DNA from 4 places in the Cytobacillus sp. ABV4_503 genome. Region 1 is predicted to be linked to each of the others. Evidence: riboswitches for the same ligand, from Rfam matches in the RefSeq annotation. Region 1 holds a riboswitch; each other region holds the start of a gene.
What was found. Region 1 has a riboswitch for S-adenosylmethionine ahead of ACXAD1_RS20925 (methionine ABC transporter ATP-binding protein). Riboswitches for the same ligand answer to the same signal wherever they lie in the genome.
Positions count from the first base shown of each region.

Region 1 (5,270 bases):
TAGCAACTCTTTAAGACCATTAACAAACTTTTCAAACAAAAATGTTTAGAAAGCCTGTAAATATAGATTTTATCATATTAAGTTAATGGCATCAAAGTATAAAATAACCGGGAACCAGGCATGTCCTATCTATTTTTTCCCGGGACTGTTATTTCATGTATAGCAAAAAAGAAAACCAGTGCATAATTGGCACTGGTTTCTATTTTCTTCATTATTATATATACCTTTAACCTAGGAATGAATTTTTCTTTCAAGATCTGCAACTAAGCGCTGGCTTTGAAGATAATCTTCCTCGCGTCTTTTTTCAACTTCCATTCGAATATCATGTTTCCGGCTGTACACTTCATATCCAACTCCATGGGCAGCTTGCATAGCTTTTTCCATTTCACTCGTGTAGTTCAGCTGTAACTGACTGATAATGAATCAATCCTTTCGGTTTTTAATGCTTTTCGCATTTCGTTTTACATCTAAAATCTTAACACTCACCATATACCCAGCACAAAGCGGAAAAAACCTGATTTTTTTAGCAATATAAGGAATGAGAACCCGTGAAGCGCTTTCATAATGAGAATTCTTAAAATACTGGCCGTATCCTCTGGATTAATGGTTGTTTTAATAATTTTCTGAAAAATGATTATGATAAAATAAAACTCCTGCTATTGAGCAGGAGCTGGTTATCAGTGATTTTGCTGATTTAATTCTGTCATGGCCTCCTGGACGAGCGTAACCGCCTGGCTCATTGCAGCCCCCCCGCCAAAAGCTGCTGTAACTCCAACTGCCTCAAGAATTTCTTGTTCTGACGCTCCTTGATCGATGCATCCTTTCGTATGATAAATAATGCAGTATTCATCTTGAGAATATAAACTGATTCCAAGTGCAATCAGCTGCTTTTCCTTTTGGGATAAAACCCCATCCTTAAAACAGGCTTCTGTAAAAGCATTATAATGATCTGCTAAATCAGGCATTTTGTCAGTGAATACACCCAATCCAACTTTATAGTCATGAAGGGCTGCTTCTATTGAGTTTGAAGGTTCATGATAATGTTCCATTCGGCTCCACTCCATTTCGAAATAGTATCAAGGTTAGTATGTTTGATTACTTTTCAAACTATGCGGGTGACAGAGCCTGGAAGGGCAATTAAAAAACAGGCGATTTTAGCCGCCTGTTTTTTTCCACTATTACTCAGATACCGGTACAACGGCACCTTCATATTTTTCAAGAATGAAATCCTGAATTTCTTTAGAACGAAGCACTTCTACAAGAGCTTTAATTCCTTCTTTTTCTTCATCGCCTGTACGGACTGCAATTACATTAACGTATGGTGAATCTTTGTCTTCAATTGCAATTGAATCTTCAAGAGGATTCAATCCGGCATCAATTGCATAATTGGAGTTGATCAGGACTGCATCCCCTTCTCCATTATTGTAGATTTGAGGAAGAAGTGATGCTTCATATTCAGTATCAAACTTTAATTTTTTAGGATTGTCTTTAATATCTTCTAGAGTTGCTTCCGTTTTTTCTACATCTTCATTTAGAGTAATAAGTCCCTCTGCTTCAAGCATGGAGAGAATACGGCCATGGTCTGCTACTGAGTTGCTCATGATGATTGATGCACCCTCAGGAAGTTCATCAAGGCTCTTATACTTTTGGGAATATACTCCGATTGGCTCAATATGAATTCCGCCTGCATTTGTAAAATCATATCCATGTTCAGCTTTCTGTGACTCAAGGTAAGGAATGTGCTGGAAATAGTTTGCATCCAGCTCCTTAGACTCAAGAGCCTGGTTTGGCAATACATAGTCCTGGAATGTCACAACATCAAGTTCAAAGCCTTTTTCTTCAAGTAATGGCTTTGCTTCTTCAAGAATTTCAGCGTGAGGTACGTTGGAAGCCCCTACTGTAATTTTTGTGCTTTCTTTACTTTCTCCGCCTTCACCGGCATTGCCGTCTTCTTCTGAAGTTCCGCACGCTGCAAGAACAAGTGCTACTGCAAGTGCAAGAGCAAGTGATAACCATTTTTTCATGTTAATCTCTCCTTAACGTTTGTCTAATTTTGTTGTTATGATATCTCCAATAAACTGGATGATAAATACGATGATTAGAATAATGACAGTTGCCATAAGCGTCACATCACTGCGGCTCCTCTGGAATCCTTCCAGGTAAGCAAGGTTTCCAAGTCCGCCAGCACCGATCACACCGGCCATGGCTGTGTAGCCAACCAGCGCGATTGCTGTAACAGTAATTCCTGAAACAAGGGCGGGCATCGATTCCGGAAGCAGAACCTTCCAGATAATCGTGCTTGTTTTTGCGCCCATAGACTTGGCCGCTTCAATTACACCTTTATCTATTTCCCTCAAGCCGATTTCAACCATACGGGCATAAAACGGGGCAGCACCAATAATTAACGCAGGCAGTGCTGCATCTTCCCCGATCATTGTTCCAAGAAGAAACTTTGTAAATGGAATCAATAACACGATCAGAATAATAAACGGAATCGAACGGAATATATTTACGAAAGCAGAAATAATTTTATTGATTGCTGCATTTTCCCAAATATTTCCCTTCGAGGTCAAAAAGAGCAACAGTCCCAGAACTGCTCCCAAAATAAAGGTTGCGAGAACAGAAATGGCTGTCATATATAGAGTTTCCATTGTAGCTTCCCACATGGAATCCCATTGTACATTTGGAAACCATTCGTTAAGCATTGGAAATCACCTCCACGCCCACCTGCTGAGAGTGAATAAATTCGATGGCTTTTGCAACTTCCTCTGCCTCTCCATCAACATGGATGAATAAAGTACCGTAAGAACCATTCTGTGTTTGTGAAATCTTTCCTTGAAGGATATTTACGGTTACCTGGAAATTCCGGATCAGGTTTGTAATCAATGGCTGTTCAGCTGATTCGCCGACAAATCCTAATTGCACTACTTTTCCTTCTGGATACAAATCGACCAGGTGATCAATCGTTTCCTTAGTTTCTTCAGGCTCTGTTACCTGCTGTACAAAACGCTTTGTAATCGCAGCTTTAGGATTCCTAAACACATCCAATACTGGCCCGATTTCAACAATTCGGCCTCCCTCCATAACCGCAACCTGATGGCAGATTTTACGGATAACGTGCATTTCATGTGTAATTAGGACAATTGTTAAGCCCAGACGCTCATTGATATCAACAAGCAGCTCCAAAATGGAGTCTGTAGTCTGCGGATCAAGTGCAGATGTCGCCTCATCACAAAGCAGCACTTTCGGATTGTTGGCAAGGGCTCTCGCAATTCCAACTCTTTGCTTTTGGCCGCCGCTAAGCTGGGAAGGATAAGCATCTTCTCTTCCTTCAAGACCAACGAGTTTAATGAGCTCGTCTACCCTTTTCAGCCTTTCCTGCCGGGAAACACCAGCGATTTCAAGCGGAAATGCGATATTCTCCCTTACCGTTCTTGACCATAAAAGGTTGAAATGCTGGAAGATCATGCTGATTTCCTGACGCGCTTTTCTTAGCTGGCTTCCCTTTATCTTTGAAACTTCATTGCCTGCAACTGTTACACTGCCCTGGGTAGGAAGCTCTAACCCATTCAGCATGCGGATCAAGGTACTTTTACCTGCACCGCTATATCCGATAACTCCGAAAATTTCTCCCTCTTTCACCTCCAGGTTTACATCATCAACTGCTTTTACCTGGCCCTTTTTTGAAGGAAAAATCTTCTGTACATCTTTTATAGAAATCAACGTGAAATGTCACCTCTTTAATCGAAAAATACAGATTATAATTAATAGACTGCTCATATTCCTCTATTTTTTACTCCTTAATGGAGTTCATGCGCTAAAAGCAAAAATGCCTTTCTGCACATGAGCAGAAAGGCATTAAAAAATTAAGTCCTTTCTCTCATCTGTCAAAGCTATGCTTTGAGTGAATTGGCACCATTTCAAATAATTGACGGTTGCCGGGCTTCATAGGGCACTTCCCTCCACCTCTCTTGATAAGAGCGTAACGTTCTATATTCAATTAATACTTTAAGTAATTTAAGCAGTTTTTTAATTACGTTTGCTATCGTATCATAGCCACTAAAAAGGTGTCAACGATGAAATTTTAAACTTTCGGAAAAAAAATGAATGGTAAATTTTCCTTTATGCTTTTGCAGCAAGCGATGTGATGCCTGAAGCTGCTTCAATCGCCTGTTCCAGATCCTCAATCAAATCTTCCGCATTCTCGATTCCGATTGAAATCCGAATTAGGTCTTCCGCCACTCCGGCAGCTTTTAAACCTTCTTTATCCAGCTGCTGGTGAGTGGTGCTTGCAGGGTGGATAATCAGACTCTTTGCGTCCCCTACATTTGCTACGTGTGCCCAGAGCTGCAGATTATTGATTAGCTTGGCTCCAGCTTCTCTTCCGCCAGATATACCAAACACAGCCACAGCGCCTGCTCCTTTAGGCAAATATTTATCTGCCAACTCTTTGTCCGGGTGGCTTTCAAGCCCTGGATAAAGCACCCAATTAACGGCTGGATGCGCCTCCAGATATTCCACTACTTTTTTTGTATTGGCAATGTGCTCCTTCATTCTCACATGCAAAGTCTCAAGCCCCAACGCAAATTGAAATGCACTTTGCGCACTCATCGCTGGCCCCAGGTCTCTTAACAGCTGAACGCGTGCTTTAATAATATAAGCCGCCTCGCCAATTGCTTCGCTATAGACAATATCATGGTAGCTCGGATCCGGTTCTGTAAAGCCCGGGAACTTAGGGGAATTCCAGTCAAATTTTCCGCCGTCTACAATAATTCCTCCCATTGTTGTTCCATTGCCGAGCAGCCATTTAGTCGCAGAGTGTATAACAATATCAGCACCATGTTCGATAGGCCTGCAAAGATAAGGTGTAGCAAAGGTGTTATCGACAATCAGCGGCACACCATTCTCGTGTGCAATTGCTGCGACCTTTTCAATATCCAGGATTTTTAAGCTGGGGTTTCCAATCGTTTCCGCAAAGATGGCCTTTGTTTTATCCGAAATCGCGTTACGGAAATTTTCCGGATCTTTTGGATCGACCAGTTTCACTTTAATCCCATACTTGGGAAGTGTGACTGCAAACAAATTATAAGTGCCGCCATATAAATTGGACGCAGCAACTATTTCATCGCCTGCTTCAGCTATGTTTAATATGGCAAGAGTAATGGCAGACTGTCCGCTTGCAAGAGCCAATGCACCAACTCCTCCCTCGAGCAAGGCCACTCTTTCCTCAAATACACTTACAGTAGGGTTATGTATCCTGCTATATATAT
Region 1 is NZ_JBSWTH010000001.1:4,147,433-4,152,702, forward strand. Features, by position in the region: gene ACXAD1_RS20905 (YuzK family famiily protein) at 232-384, opposite strand; gene ACXAD1_RS20910 (carboxymuconolactone decarboxylase family protein) at 678-1,049, opposite strand; gene ACXAD1_RS20915 (MetQ/NlpA family ABC transporter substrate-binding protein) at 1,179-2,024, opposite strand; gene ACXAD1_RS20920 (methionine ABC transporter permease) at 2,037-2,705, opposite strand; gene ACXAD1_RS20925 (methionine ABC transporter ATP-binding protein) at 2,698-3,723, opposite strand; SAM riboswitch class I at 3,878-3,981, opposite strand; gene ACXAD1_RS20930 (O-acetylhomoserine aminocarboxypropyltransferase/cysteine synthase family protein) at 4,123-5,270, opposite strand, start outside.

Region 2 (5,270 bases), 2.3 Mb from region 1:
CTATTTCGTCTGTCAGTTTCTCCAGGTTTCGTTCATTCTCAATCTGTGCAAGCTTACTCTTTTCAATGTCCTGCTTTTCTTCAGCCAGTATTTTTATTTGCAGATCAGCTTTTTGATAGGCTTCATCTTTCTGTTTTTTTTGAAGCCGGAGGTTTTCAAGATTTTTTTCAAGAGAGCGGACCTGCTTTTCCACTTTTGCATAAGAATGAATGTCCTCTTTCATACTTTGCAGGTGATTAACCTGTTCGGCAGCCTGTTTTCTTTCTTCCTCGCGGTTCTTTTCAGATTCCCATTTAACTTGCTTTTCTTTTAGGAAGGTTTCAAGAGTGCCAATATTTTTCTGAAGCTCATGAAGGTCGGCATTTGCTGCATTCAGATCTTTCTTCAATTCATGACAGAGTTGCTCCTGCTGATTGAGCAGGGCTGCTTTATGAGCAAGTACAATGGCATTCTCTTTTGCAGTATATTGGTCTCTTAGCCCTTCCAGCTCTTCTTTCCTTTTCTTTAACTCTTCTTTCGTCTTCAACTGTTTGAGCACCATTTCAGCTTCATAGATCTTTTGCTGAAGATGATCTCTCTGTTCCTTCTTCTTCTTTCCTTCTTCTGTCAGTTCATCAAGACCACTTGCCATCTCCTTGATTTCTTCTGCAAGAAGCGGCAGGAGCAGGGTGTCATTGACACTTCCTGCTTCGAGGTAAGATTTCAGCTCCTCGCTATATACAGCCTGCACCTGATTAAAATACTGATCTCTCAGTTTTACCTGTTCCTCTACCGTTCTTTTTAATTCAGTTGCATCTTCTTTTAGTTTTTCTTCAATGCGTTTGTATATTTGAGTATGAAATAACCGCTGAAGAATGATTTCCTTATCCTTGCTTTCAGAAGTAAGGAGCTTTCGGAACTCTCCCTGGGGAATCATCAAAATTTGCCTGAACTGATTGCTGTCAATGATCATAATTTCTTTTATCTTTTCATCAACATCCCTCACATTTGAAGCCAGGAGCTTTTGCTCTCCATTTTCATCATACATATACAGTTCTGCTTTGGCGCTTACTGTTGTCGTGCCATCGCCGCGCTCTTTTTTCTTTTCCTGCTGAGGAGACCTTGCAATGTAATACCTTTTATTTCTTAAAATAAATTCGAGGGAAATCTCGGTTAGTGTATTATTTTTCGCAAACTGGCTTCGAAGTTCTGGACCATTTCGATCCTCCCCGCTTGCCTTTCCGTAAATCGCATAGCTTATGCCGTCAAAAATAGTGGTTTTTCCTGAACCTGTCTTTCCGGAGATGACAAACATGGTTCGGTTTCCGAGCTCGGTGAAATCAATGCTTTCACTGTCTGCGTAAGGGCCGAACGCCTGCATCGTTAATTTTAATGGCTTCATTTCAGCGCTTCCTCTCTCAGCACTCTTTCGATCACATCGGTCATAACCTGCTGTTTATCTTCTGTAAATTCGGAAGTGGTCATTTGTTCATAGAATTGTTTAAACAGATCATTCTCCGACTTTTTTTCTTCCTTCATCGATAGGAAGGAGCTTTTTTTCTTCATATCTGTAACGGCTATTCTTCTTTCAAGGTGAAGAACATTCGGGTAGACCTGTCTCAGCTTATTAATTGGATCAAGCAATGCACCTTCATCAAAAAGGGTGATTTTCAGATAGTCATCAAGGTTCTGTTTTTCATAGAAAGCCGGATCCATCAGTTCATCCAGATGCCCTTCGATCTCTCTCAAGTCTTTTTTGGGCTTTAATGAACGGGTACGCAAGTCAAATTCCCCATTTTCCTTCATTTCTATAATAGAAATGGATTTTTCCTGTTTAGCTTCTGAGAAAGAATATTTTAATAGGGAGCCTGAATAGCGGATCTTGTCATGCTTTATGGCATCAGGACTATGCAAATGTCCAAGTGCGGTATATGAGAAAGGATCAAAGCTGCTTGAATGGACACAGCCTGATCCTCCGACAGAGAGTGTCCTCTCCGAATCACTGGTAGCACCGCCCAGTACAAAAGCATGTCCGACAAGAACGTTCGGTTCATTTGGGTTCAGGTTCTCTTCAATTCTGCTCACAATCGCTTTCATTGCATCATCATGGGAGTACACACGGTCATCATCAAGCAAATGTCTTACCATTCCAGGTTCAGCATATGGAACCAGATAAAAATTCACACCATTAATATGTATGGGCTTAAAATCATTTACCAGTTTTCCAGACAGGTAGAACTTGCTTTGTTTATACCAGGAGCTTCCAAAGGACAGTCTTTCAGCGCTGTCATGGTTTCCGCCTATGGCAACAACAGGTGTATTGAGCTCTGCATTTATTTTAAATAGAATTTCATTCAGCAATTCTACAGCATCAGTCGGAGGTACGGACCGGTCATATAAGTCTCCTGCAATGACGACTGCATCCGGCTTTTCTTCCTCTACCACATCAATAAATTGATGCAAAAAATGACGCTGATCTTCGGTCATATATACACCATGGACCAGCTTGCCCAAATGCCAATCAGCGGTATGGATAAATTTCATATCTTACACCCTCTTTTCCTTGCCTGAGATTCTTTCTGCAATGTTACCATTATACCAAATCAAAAAACGGCAGAGGCTCAGCAAAATTTATTAGAACATTCGTTCTAATTATATCAGGAATTTTTTCCAAAACATAGCATTGTTCAAAAAGAAAAAGAGCCAACCTAGGCTCTTTCTTCTATTGCTTTTTTAGGTTAGGAAAGTTGATCAAAATGGCAATAATGCCGCAAATGCCAATTAATATTGGATAAATGGAATATGTCATGATGCTCACAGGAGATATGGCAGCGAGCCCGGAAGCAGCCAGCATCTGAGCCCCATATGGGATAGTCCCTTGTACAAAACAGGCAAATATATCAAGAATACTTGCTGATTTACGCGGATCAATCTCATATTGATCTGCAATTTTTTTGGCAAGCGGCCCTGCAATAATGATGGCAATTGTGTTATTGGCTGTAGATAAATTGGTCAGAGAGACAAGTGACGCAATACCAAATTCAGCTCCCCTGCGGGATTTTATTTTGCTTGTAGCCATGTGCAGCAAGTAATCGATTCCGCCATTAAAACGGATGATCTCAACCAATCCGCCAATGAGTATGGCGATTATCGCAAGGGTCTGCATGCCGGCCATTCCCTCGGCAATCATCTGAAGGAATGAAACAAAAGTATAGCTGCCATCTGCGATTCCGATCAGTCCTGCAAGCAGAATACCCCCGCTAAGCACAAGAATGACATTCATGCCAAGTAAAGCTGCAGCCAATACGCCCAGATAAGGAACAACTTTCAAAAAACTGTAATCCCCGCTTGTTACCGCGCTTTCCTGACCAGCAGTTAAAATCCCAAGAATCAAAGCTGTAAGCAATGCAGCAGGCAGGACGATTAAGAAATTCACACGGAATTTATCGGTCATTCTCGTTCCTTGTGTCCTGACCGCTGCAATGGTCGTATCAGAAATAACGGAAAGATTATCCCCAAACATGGCACCGCCTATTATTGCTGCCATGGCCAATGCTACAGATATATCTGTTTCTGCAGAAAGAGCTATACCAATTGGAGCAAGTGCCACAACGGTCCCCATGGACGTTCCCATCGATAGTGAAATAAAGCAGGCAATGATAAAAATTCCGACCATCAGCAGATTCTGAGGGATGAATGAGAGTGCAAGATTCACGGTCGAATCAACCGCACCCATACCTTTAGCCGTTCCAGAAAAGGCCCCTGCCAGGATAAAAATGATGGCCATTAAAATAATATCAGGATGTCCTGCTCCTTTCGTGAATATCTCCACTTTTTCCATAAACGGCTTTTTTCTGTTCATTGCCAGTGCTATTCCGGCTGTAGCGGATACAATGACAATGATTGGAATGCTATTGAAATCTCCTGTTGCTATGCCGCTTCCAATAAAAATTAGAAGGAAAGCCATAAGCGGCAATAAAGCCCAGGAATTGCCTTTGTTTTTCATTAAAAATCTCCTCTCCGAATAAATTTTCCAGCAAAATAAAAAGACCTCTTCAAGCAAGAAGAGATCTTAACAAATCAATCGTTCTCTTCTTATCTGCCAAGCACCTATGCTTGCTGGATTTGGCACAGCGCTCTATAGAGCCCGCTGCCGAGACATCTTCGGGCCAGTCCCTCAGTCTCTCTTGATAAGCGATTCATATGAAATTATTCTGAAATAACTCACGTTTGAAAATTATACAGGAAACTCGTGAAACTTCAAGCACTTTTTTGTTGTGGATTAAGAATCTGAATAATACTTTAAAGGTGAATAACGGGGATTGAAATTAAAAAAAGCCGCAATGCGGCTAAAAACTAGTGAAGTTCTTTAGAATTTGGAGGGTTATGCCCCTTTTTCAGCTCCTGAAAAATATCATCTGAGGCTTGAGGTGCAGGCTGAACGGGTGACTGCAAAATCATTTCTCCCATAAGCCTTTTAAACTCTCCAACAGTTAAAGGCTTCGCATCATTCATTAACTCATACCCAAGCTGTCCATTCGGTTCAAGAGTTGCCATTTTGACATCTGAAATTTTTGTGATTCCGCTGGTTCTGAGCCTCATTTCCAGCTGATCAGCTGTAAAGCGCAATTTCCTCATATTTGCTGTTTTAAGTTTCCCATCCTCAATCACTATTTTAGATTTGCCCGTGATAAATTTTTCAACAAAATTAAACTTAACCTGAAGATATTCCATTAATATTAATGATCCAATTAAGATAGCTGCTGCCACAATCGTTTTCCAAACACTAGTCTCAACGATCGGCTGAATAATGATGGTGCCTATTGAAATCATCACAACTGTTTGGGCTAGTGTCATTTGCGAGATGGATTTTCTTCCGGCCACACGCAAAAGCAATACCCCTGAAAATATTAAAAGGACTGATTCCCATATAAAGTTCATCTATTGCCACCTCCCTTTTTCTCATAGGGTATGGCATAGCAGGTACATATATACAATCGGTGAAAAATAAAACAGCCTGACCATATGGCCAGGCTGTTTTTGTATGGGTCTGTCGATTATAGTTTAGTTACGTTAGCTGCTTGAGGTCCGCGTGCACCTTCAACAACTTCGAAAGAAACTTCTTGGCCTTCTTCTAAAGATTTGAAACCTTCAGATTGGATAGCAGAGTAATGTACGAATACGTCGTTTCCGTCTTCACCTTCGATGAATCCGAAACCTTTTTCAGCATTGAACCATTTTACTTTACCGTTTTTCATGAAAAAAATCCTCCTATTGGCTAGAAAAAGCCA
Region 2 is NZ_JBSWTH010000001.1:1,894,366-1,899,635, reverse strand. Features, by position in the region: gene ACXAD1_RS09520 (AAA family ATPase) at 1-1,381, opposite strand, end outside; gene ACXAD1_RS09515 (exonuclease SbcCD subunit D) at 1,378-2,523, opposite strand; gene ACXAD1_RS09510 (Na+/H+ antiporter NhaC family protein) at 2,702-3,985, opposite strand; SAM riboswitch class I at 4,072-4,176, opposite strand; gene ACXAD1_RS09505 (DUF421 domain-containing protein) at 4,336-4,920, opposite strand; gene ACXAD1_RS09500 (cold-shock protein) at 5,037-5,237, opposite strand.
Region 2: linked by a shared signal. The riboswitch ahead of ACXAD1_RS09510 (Na+/H+ antiporter NhaC family protein) and the one ahead of ACXAD1_RS20925 (methionine ABC transporter ATP-binding protein) in region 1 are both predicted to bind S-adenosylmethionine.

Region 3 (5,270 bases), 150 kb from region 1:
AATCCCGTTTTCTGGAAGCATATAGTTCATAACAGAGAAAATGGACTTTTTCATTTCGCCTGCATATTCAGTACCGCCAATTAAAACAGTGCGGCGCTCGAATGAAATGATGATGAATGTTTCGGACTTAGTGCCGTCAACTGCAGGGTCTGCTTTGAAATTAGGAGCAGAAATGACTGTGAACTCTGATTGATGATCCAATAGCTCGTCTTCTGCCGGACGAATGAATAACTGATGTGCGAAAAGATTGTGCCAGGCATATTCATTTATTACCTGGATTGGCATGCGGTGCTTTTTATCAGCACCTGCGAAGCCTTTGAAAACAAATACTTCTTCTTTTTCTTTTAAGTAGTTGATTACTTTATTATAAAGATTAGAGAATGCTTCTTCAGAGATAGGCTGGTTTACGCTGCCCCAGTCCATTTTATCTTTGTTTGATGCTTCTTCAACAATGTATTTATCTTTAGGGGAACGTCCTGTATACTTTCCTGTAGTAGCGCGTACGGCACCAGTAGAGGTAAGGGACCCTTCATTGCGGTTTAATACTTTTTCCACAAGCTGAGGAACGGATAATTGCACTTGAATGTTGCTGCCATTTAGTAATTCGCTCAATTCGTTTGATATGCTTACAGAGTTCATCTGATGAATACCTTCCTTTTTCCCGATTTTTTTATGAAAGTGATTACATCTCGAAATTAGTATAACACATTAAAATGATTAGTCTATACTATTACGAAATTTTTTTATTCATGTTATAAAAATGTCATAATTGGACAAGTAATCCACTTTAATCACCTTATAACTGGTATATGTTAATATAGAAGAAAGTGTTAATTTTAACATGGGACTGATCTAAAATGAAGACAATTGCCCTCTATGATGGAACTTGTTCCTTATGCAAGGAAACAAAGAAGATGTTTAAAAAACTCGATTGGCTGAATAAAGTGGAATGGATTTCTCTGCAGGAGTATGAAAAAATCCCGAACTCGCTCTCGTTTTCCAAGATTGATTTGCGCAGAGAGCTTCATATTATTACCCCATCGGGTGGCGTGAAAAGGGGTTATTCTGCAGTAAGGAGACTGCTGTTCCTCTTTCCTGCATCCTTTTTAATCGGCCTCCTTTTATATCTCCCATTGACGCCAATGCTGGGCGATCCGATCTATAAATGGATTGCTAAAAACAGGCATAAATTTCTAAAGAAAAAATGTGACGACGGAAGCTGTTCGCTGTAAGCATGGAGCATAATCTTAAATGCTTAAAACTTACAGTGAAAAATAATGAAAATCTGTTGACATGATTCGATAAAATACGGTATGATTCAACCTTGAACGGATACTCTCTTATCCCGAGCTGGTGGAGGGACAGGCCCTATGAAACCCAGCAACCTGCTAAAGGCAATAATCAGCAAAGGTGCTAACCTGACGCAAGGACGTAATTCCTTGAACGATAAGAGTGAAAGGCGCGAATCGATTTGCTTTCAACCTTTTCACTAATGGGAAGGTTTTTTATTTTTTATCCAGCTCCAGCACCCAGCCCCTCGAGGTCATAAGCCATTCCCTTGCAGAAGGCAAAGAACGCCTTCTTCCAGGGACTGTCTTATGCTTGTCGGGGCTAACCGGGTGCTTGTGCTTTTAAGGCAATGAAATGAACGGCTTTTGGAATGTACTATTTATGTGAGTTTTTAGCAGCTTGCAGTGTGCAAAAGAAAAAATGGGTGCCTGGCTTCTGGTCAGTGCTGTCTATTTTTCTAATAAAAACTCCATGTTTATTTCATACTACTAAGGGAATGAGTTCCGTATCAAACAGAGATCCATGAAATGACAGGGAAAAGTTATTTCCGCTTCCCCATTTCTAAATTCTCGCTCAATTTTCTATTTATAAGGAGGAAGCCAGATGTCAACAAAGCGTCGTTTGTTTACTTCTGAATCAGTTACTGAAGGTCATCCGGATAAAATCTGTGACCAAATTTCTGATGCAATCTTAGATGCGATTTTAGCTAAAGATGCGAATGCCCGTGTTGCTGCAGAGACTTCTGTAACAACTGGACTTGTATTAGTTGCAGGTGAAATCACAACATCTACATACGTAGATATTCCAAAAATCGTTCGTGAAACGGTAAAAGAAATCGGTTATACCCGTGCTAAATATGGTTTTGATTCCGAAACATGTGCAGTTTTAACTTCCATTGATGAGCAGTCAGCAGATATTGCAATGGGTGTTGACCAGGCCCTTGAAGCACGTGAAGGACAAATGAGCGATCAGGAAATCGAAGCAATCGGTGCAGGAGACCAGGGCTTAATGTTCGGTTTTGCCTGCAACGAAACGAAAGAGCTTATGCCTCTTCCGATTTCTTTAGCACATAAACTTTCCCGCCGCCTGACTGAAGTTCGTAAAGAAGAAATCCTTCCTTACCTTCGTCCGGACGGAAAAACTCAGGTAACGGTTGAGTATGATGAAAATGACAGGCCTGTCCGCATTGACACAATTGTTATTTCTACTCAGCACCACCCTGAGATCAGCCTGGAGCAAATCCAGCGCAATCTGAAGGAACATGTTATTAACCCGGTTGTTCCTAAAGAACTAATCGATGAGAATACTAAGTACTTCATCAACCCAACAGGACGTTTCGTTATCGGCGGACCTCAAGGGGATGCTGGCCTGACTGGACGCAAAATCATTGTTGATACTTACGGCGGATATGCCCGTCATGGCGGAGGAGCGTTCTCCGGTAAGGATCCTACAAAGGTTGACCGCTCTGCTGCTTATGCTGCTCGTTATGTAGCTAAGAATCTTGTGGCAGCCGGCTTAGCTGAAAAAGTTGAGGTTCAGCTTGCTTATGCGATCGGTGTGGCACAGCCTGTATCGATTTCTGTTGATACATTCGGAACAGGCAAAGTGGGCGAAGATGTACTTGTTGATCTGGTAAGAAAGCATTTTGATCTTCGTCCTGCAGGAATTATTAACATGCTTGGCCTTCGCCGCCCAATTTACAAGCAGACAGCTGCTTACGGACATTTCGGACGTACAGATGTAGATCTTCCTTGGGAGCGTACAGATAAGGCAGAAATTCTTCGTTCTGAAGCTGAATAGAAAAGCGGAAGCGCCTTGCCCACGAAGGAACGCAGACTAAGAACGCCACGTCCTGTGGCAACGTCTGCATGACCCCCATCCCCGGAAAGGCGTCCTTTGCCTTTTGGGGAGGGGTGGCTTGTGACCTCGAGGGGGTAGGCGCTCCTCCTAAAAGCTAGCGCTTTTAGTCGTGCGATGATAAAGCTGTCGAAGCGTTCCTTGTGGAGCTAGACAATAATATAAAAAGCGGGAGTTGCATTTACTATGTAACTCCCGCTTTCTTTTTTGCGTCTTTATACATATAGGGTGATAATTCACTTTTCGGTCTTTATGCTCTTTAGTCGTTTATAATTATATGTTATCGTTTAAACTTCGGATAATGGCTTAATTTTCCGAGCATATTTTTTTATAATCCGCGTGCTAATTATAAATGATTAGTGGTAGTATTATAGGGTATGTTTTCTAAGACAAAGGAGCCGTTAAGGCTGTATCTAAATATTGAGAATAGAATGGAGTAGGTGACGTACATAATGTGTGGTTTTATTGGTTGTGTACATGAAAAAGCACAAAATTACCGTGACGCAGATAAAGAACAATTCCAAAATATGAATGATATCATTACCCATCGGGGTCCGGACGATTCAGGATACTATTTTGATGATCATATTCAATTCGGCTTCCGCCGGTTGAGCATTATCGATATTGAAAGCGGGCACCAGCCGCTGACTTACGAGAATGAGCGTTATTGGATTATCTTTAATGGTGAAATCTATAACTATGTGGAACTTCGTGAAGAACTTCTCAAAGCTGGCTTAAGCTTTGAAACAAGTTCCGATACAGAAGTCATAATTGCCCTATACAGCCATATGAAAGAAAGAGCTGTTGAAAAATTGCGCGGGATGTTTGCGTTTGTCATTTGGGATAAACAGGAGCAGTCCCTATATGGAGCCAGAGATCCATTTGGGATTAAGCCTTTCTTTTATTACGATAAGGGAGACCGCACGTTCTTTGGATCAGAGAAGAAGAGCATTTTATTGGCGCTTCAGAATGATGTATTAAACTATGACTCCCTCCAGCATTATTTGACTTATCAGTTTGTGCCTGAGCCAAACACGATGTCAGAGGGAATCCATAAGCTGGAGCCTGGCCATTATTTTACTAAAAAAATCGGTGCTCCGATGGATATTAAGCGTTATTGGAAAGCTGCGTTCCATCCAGTGCAGAAGTCAGAAGCTGATTTCACGAAAGAAATAAGAGATGTGTTGTTCGACTCAGTCAAAATGCATATGCGTGCCGATGTGCCGGTAGGTTCATTCCTTTCAGGCGGAATCGATTCTTCCATCATTGCTTCCATTGCGAAAGAATTCCATCCTGCTATCAAAACCTTCTCTGTCGGGTTTGAACGCAATGGCTTCAGCGAGGTGGATGTAGCGAAAGAAACAGCAGAAAAGCTGGGTGTCGAAAACATAAGCTACATCATAACTCCTGAGGAATACATGAATGAGATTCCGAGAATCATGTGGCATATGGACGATCCGCTTGCTGACCCGGCTTGTGTGCCCCTTTATTTTGTAGCAAGAGAAGCACGCAAGCATGTAACAGTTGTACTTTCAGGTGAGGGCGCTGATGAGCTATTCGGCGGCTATAATATTTACCGTGAACCACAATCCCTGGAAGTCTTCAATAAAATTCCTGCCATCGGCAAAAAGCTTATTCGCATGATTGCAAACATGATGCCAGAGGGAATGAAGGGGAAAAGCTTTATCGAACGCGGTGTAACGCCAATGGAAGAGCGCTACATTGGAAATGCAAAAATGTTTACAGAGCAAGAGAAGCGCAGCCTGCTTCATGTTTATAAAGACAGCTTAAATTATACGGATATCACTAAACCGCTATATGAAGAAAGCCGCGGCTATGATCCGGTTGACCGCATGCAGTATATCGACATTCATACGTGGATGCGCGGAGACATTCTATTGAAAGCGGACAAAATGACGATGGCTCATTCTCTCGAGCTTCGTGTTCCGTTCCTTGATAAAGAAGTGTTTGAAGTGGCTTCCAAAATTCCGACCAGCATGAAAACGGCAAATGGCACTACGAAGTATATACTTCGCAAAGCTGCTGAAGGAGTCGTTCCAGACCATGTGCTGAACCGCAAGAAACTTGGATTCCCTGTTCCAATCCGCCACTGGCTGAAAGAC
Region 3 is NZ_JBSWTH010000001.1:3,993,377-3,998,646, reverse strand. Features, by position in the region: gene pckA (phosphoenolpyruvate carboxykinase (ATP)) at 1-639, opposite strand, end outside; gene ACXAD1_RS20040 (thiol-disulfide oxidoreductase DCC family protein) at 858-1,232, shown strand; SAM riboswitch class I at 1,338-1,453, shown strand; gene metK (methionine adenosyltransferase) at 1,894-3,090, shown strand; gene asnB (asparagine synthase (glutamine-hydrolyzing)) at 3,600-5,270, shown strand, end outside.
Region 3: linked by a shared signal. The riboswitch ahead of metK (methionine adenosyltransferase) and the one ahead of ACXAD1_RS20925 (methionine ABC transporter ATP-binding protein) in region 1 are both predicted to bind S-adenosylmethionine.

Region 4 (5,270 bases), 120 kb from region 1:
ACAGGGAAGAGGGAGTTAAAACACTTAAAGAAACAGGAGAAACACTTTCTTCTTACATTCAAGGACAAATTACAGTGGCCTTGTTTGTGGGAACACTATCGTTTATCGGCTATTTAATCATTGACCTGCCATATGCACTTGTCATGGCGCTTATTGTGTCCATAACTAATATCATTCCTTATGTCGGACCGTTTCTTGGTGGTGCACCTGCTGTTATCGTTGCACTTTTTGACTCACCGACTAAAGCATTCCTGGTTGTCGTGGTCATTGTGATTGCCCAGCAGATAGAAGGGAATGTGCTGTCGCCGCTAATTCTCGGAAAAACCTTAAACACACATCCAGCCACCATCATCATCCTATTGCTGGTTGCAGGCAATCTTGCCGGCATCCTCGGTATGATTCTGGCAATACCTACTTATGCTGTGACCAAAACGATTGTTTTGAATACAGTTAGATTTTTAAGGGCGAGGAAGACAGCGAATGACGAAGCGGTAACTTAAATTGAGTAGCTCCTTTTAAGAGAAGGGGCTTTTTTTATTGCTGGATTTATCTAACATAATTCATCAATATGTTACAACCTGTTGGGTTTATCCAGCATGTTATAAGATTTATCTACCATGATCACTATGTTATCTAACATGTATTATAATTTATCTAACATCTCACACAGTTAAAGCGGGCTTTTTACAAGTTAAAATAAAACGAAAGCAGTGATCCAAATGTGTTTAATCCTTTTCGCATACAAAGTTCATCCCGTATACAAGCTTATCGTTGCTGCTAATCGCGATGAATTTTTTGAGCGCCCGACTGCACCTGCCCATTTTTGGGAGGACCATCCCGCTATTCTGGCTGGACGCGATTTAAGCAAAATGGGGACGTGGATGGGTGTCACTAAGAATGGAAGATTTGCAGCTCTTACAAATTACCGCGATCCGAACGAAGTGAGAGATGGCAAGAGGTCAAGAGGAGATCTGGTGGCAGATTTCTTGAAAGGCAGTGCTTCGCCTGCTGATTTTATGAAAATAGCATCTGAACATCGCAGCAGCTATCCCGGCTACAATCTTCTTGCAGGCAATTTGGAGGAGCTCTTTTATTATTCGAACGTGGAAGATAGAATAGAGCAGCTTGAAGCAGGAGTGTACGGGGTCAGCAATCATGTGCTGAATACCGGGTGGCCGAAGGTGGAAAAGGGGAAGGAGGGTTTATCTAAAATAATAGATCATGCATCCGGGAATTTCACAGAAGGCCTGCTGACACTTCTCCAGAATGCAGACCCTGCCCCTGATGACATGCTTCCGAAAACAGGAGTTTCACTTGAGTGGGAGCGGATTCTGTCCCCTTTATTTATCAACAGTGAAGGCTACGGAACCAGGAGTTCAACAGTGATGATGATGTCAGAGAGTGAGATCTATTACAGAGAGAGGGTACATTTTGGGGATAGCCCGCAGGACCAGGAGTTTATCATCCAAAATTAAAGAAGCCAGTTCAGGCATCTGGCTTCTTTCATTCAGGCTAGCGGCAAAGTAATCCGGACCGTTGTTCCTTCATTTTCCCTGCTGTGGATGTATAGGTTACCGCCATGGTTTTTAATGATTTTTTTGCAGATCATAATGCCAAGGCCTGTACCTTTTTCTTTTGTGCTGTAAAACGGCTCTCCCAGTTTGGCGAGGCGTTCTTCGGGTATGCCAATTCCTTCATCCTCGACACTGATGATGACAGAATGGTCCTCCCGGCGGATATCCACGTTTATTTTTCCGCCCACCGGCATGGCTTCAATTGAGTTCTTAATGATGTTAATCAGCACCTGTTTAATTTTATCTTTTTCACATTTCACATAAAACTCGCCGGGTGACTGTGTTAGTTCGATCATGATATTCTCCATAACTGCCTGGCTGTTTAAGAGGGTGATCACACTTTTTACAACATTTGTCAGGCAGGTTTCTTCCATTTCGGTTATTTGGGGTTTGGCGAGAACGAGCAGGTCATTGACGATGCCTTCAATCCGCTCCAGCTCACTTAGGATGACCTCCGCGAAATCTCCTTTATGATCTTCATATAATAACTGTGTAAAGCCTTTTATGGCTGTAAGCGGGTTGCGGATTTCATGGGCAATGCCTGCGGCAAGCTGACCGACAACCGAAAGTTTTTCGGCATTCTGCAGCTTTTCTTCCGTCTTCTTTTGTCCAGTCACATCTTTAATAATGATTTGGTAGACCTTTCTGTTCTTGAATGTGGTTGGAATCAGCTGGACTTCGGCTTTTCTCATTTGTCCGTCAGTCCGGATCAGATTAAGCTCAAAATTTACACTTAGCTTTGTTTGCAGAAAATCATCGAGGGTAGAATGTTCTGAAGGAGGAGTGTAGTCGTGGAGGGAGGTGCCGATCATCTCTTTGATGCTCGTGAATCCAAAAAGTTTCTTTCCTTCATTATTGATGTAGGTCCAAATCCCTTTTTGTGTCACCATTCCTATCGTATCCTTGGAGTACTCCACCAGAAAGCGGTACTTCTCCTGTGTTTCCAGAATCTCCTCTTCCATGATAATTCTTTGTGTCATATCCCGGATGATGCACATCATTTCTTTATCGTCATTAATGACTGAAAAATTGGCTTCAAGCCACAGATAATGCCCCTCCTTATGCCTGAAGCGAAAGGTCTCCCGTTTATGCGGAAGCTGTTCGAGCTCGGCCAGTGCATCTCTTAAAAGGTCCCGGTCATTTGGATGGCAGTATGTATAAAGGCTGCTTCGATAAAAGTCTTGCTGCGAATACCCCAGCATCGGCAAACAGGAAGGGGAGACATATAAAGCAATGCCTTCTTTTGTCACTCTTGCAATCACATCGCTGGAATGCTGAATGGCCAGCTGCAGATTCCTTGCTTCCACCTTGTCCGCGAATAAATCTGCAGGATTCTCGGTCATGATCATTTTCTGTCCCTCCTTTTTGAAAAATGGCACTTTTCCATTATTATACATGAGTTATTGGCTTAGACACATAGGATTTAACTATCATTTTTTAGTAGAGCCGCAAGCAAAAACTTTGTATTATTGCAGAGCTAATACAGCGTGCCAGGGACCAGAAGGTTAATTCAATTAAAAAATTTTAAAATTTTATATTGACATCCTTTTCTTTATGGTGGTAAAGTAATAAACATATTAAACAACCAAATAATAAAAATCTTCTTATCCAGAGAGGTTGAGGGACTGGCCCTATGACACCTCGGCAGCGGACAAAAGTGTACCGTGCCAAATCCAGCAAGCTTAGCTTGAAAGATAAGAAGAGGACCATTGATAAATGCTGCCCTCTTCTTTCTTTAGAAGAGGGTTTTTATTTTACCGGAAAAATGCAGCGAGATTCTATTCATAAACATATGAATAATTCTTATCGAGAGAAGCAGAGGGACCTGGCCCAATGAAGCTTCGGCAGCAGGCAGACTGCACTGTGCCAAATCCAGCAGGCGAAAGCCTGAAAGATAAGGAGGGGCCTTCAAAAAACCTCTTCTGATGGAAGGGGTAAATTTCAGGATATAATTCTTAGTTTTCGCATAGGAATAGTTAGTGAATAAAAAGTGACAGGTACCTATACCAATTCATTAAAGTGGTATAAATACCTGTCACCATCAAAGGGGAGATGCTGAATGATAGAGTTTCAGAATTTAAAGAAAGTCTATGAAAGCGGAGGACAGCAGGTAGCTGCTTTAAACGGAATAGACTTAAAGATTAACAAGGGTGAGATTTTCGGTGTGATCGGCTTCAGCGGTGCGGGAAAGAGTTCTTTGATCCGCTGTGTCAATTGGCTGGAGAAACCGACTTCAGGAAAGGTCATTGTCAGCGGACATGATCTGACGGCTTTATCTGTAAGGGAAATTCGCGAAGTGAAAAGAAACATCGGGATGGTCTTTCAGCATTTTAACCTATTAAATTCGAAAACAGTGTTTGCCAATGTTGCAATGCCGCTCACACTGGCTAAGGTCCCTAAAGATGAAATCAAAAAGCGTGTTCATGAACTATTGGAATTCGTGGGGCTCGCCGACAAGGCGAACAGCTATCCCGATCAGCTGTCAGGCGGACAAAAGCAGCGGATCGGAATTGCCAGGGCACTGGCGACCCAGCCTTCCATTCTGTTATGTGATGAAGCGACTTCAGCACTGGATCCTCAGACAACCAGCTCGATCCTGCAGCTGCTGAAAAAAATAAATAAAGAATACAATATTACCATTCTGATCATTACCCATGAAATGTCTGTAATCAGAGAGATTTGTGATCGTGTCGCTGTTATTGAGGCAGGAAAAATTATCGAAGAAGGAACCGTCTTTAATGTCTTTTCATCACCAAAAACACAAACAGCGAAAAACTTTGTCAGCACGGTTATGAATGATCAAATACCTGACTCCATTAAAGAAGTGATCGAAAGACAGCAAGGTCTTCAAAAGGTATTTAGAATCAACTTTGTTGGAAATTCTGCCGGGCAGCCGCTCCTTTCGCAGGTTGCCAAAAAGTTTAATATCGACTTTAACGTCCTGTTTGGAAATATTACTGAACTTCAGGGAACACCGTTTGGCAACCTGATTGTCGAATTCCAGGGTCCGGACAGTGAAATCAGACGTGCTATTCAGTACATCAGCCAGGAAAAAGTTTCTATAAAGGAAGTGACAACACGTGCTAGTTAATCAGGAAAAAATCATCGAAGCCTTAATTGAAACGATCCAAATGGTGGCATTCTCATTGCTGTTTTCAGCTCTTATCGGACTGCCGCTTGGCATATTGCTTGTCGTGACAAGGAAAGGGCATCTGCTGGAAAACACCGTTGTTTTTAACATCATAAACAGCATTATTAATATTTTCAGATCAGTCCCCTTCATCATTTTAATGGTAGCCATCATCCCAATCACCCGGATGATTGTCGGGACATCGATTGGAACTGCTGCAGCAGTAGTGCCGCTCGTCTTTTATGCAGGACCCTATATTGCGAGGTTAATAGAAAATTCATTGCTTGAGGTTGATCCGGGAGTCATTGAAGCTGCAGAAGCAATGGGAGCGACACCTGGCCAGATCATTATAAAGTTCCTGATTCCTGAAGCGCTCAGTTCGCTGGTATTAGGCTTTACAATTGCGACAATCGGTCTGGTCGGAGCATCAGCCATGGCCGGGGCGGTCGGAGGCGGCGGCCTTGGTGACCTTGCCATTACATATGGCTATCAGCGATTCGATACAACCGTCATGCTGATTACCGTTGCAATCTTAGTGGTCATGGTTCAAGGCCTGCAGTCATTCG
Region 4 is NZ_JBSWTH010000001.1:4,269,730-4,274,999, reverse strand. Features, by position in the region: gene ACXAD1_RS21555 (AI-2E family transporter) at 1-500, shown strand, start outside; gene ACXAD1_RS21550 (NRDE family protein) at 720-1,475, shown strand; gene ACXAD1_RS21545 (PAS domain-containing sensor histidine kinase) at 1,508-2,923, opposite strand; SAM riboswitch class I at 3,176-3,275, shown strand; SAM riboswitch class I at 3,375-3,475, shown strand; gene ACXAD1_RS21540 (methionine ABC transporter ATP-binding protein) at 3,634-4,665, shown strand; gene ACXAD1_RS21535 (methionine ABC transporter permease) at 4,655-5,270, shown strand, end outside.
Region 4: linked by a shared signal. The riboswitch ahead of ACXAD1_RS21540 (methionine ABC transporter ATP-binding protein) and the one ahead of ACXAD1_RS20925 (methionine ABC transporter ATP-binding protein) in region 1 are both predicted to bind S-adenosylmethionine.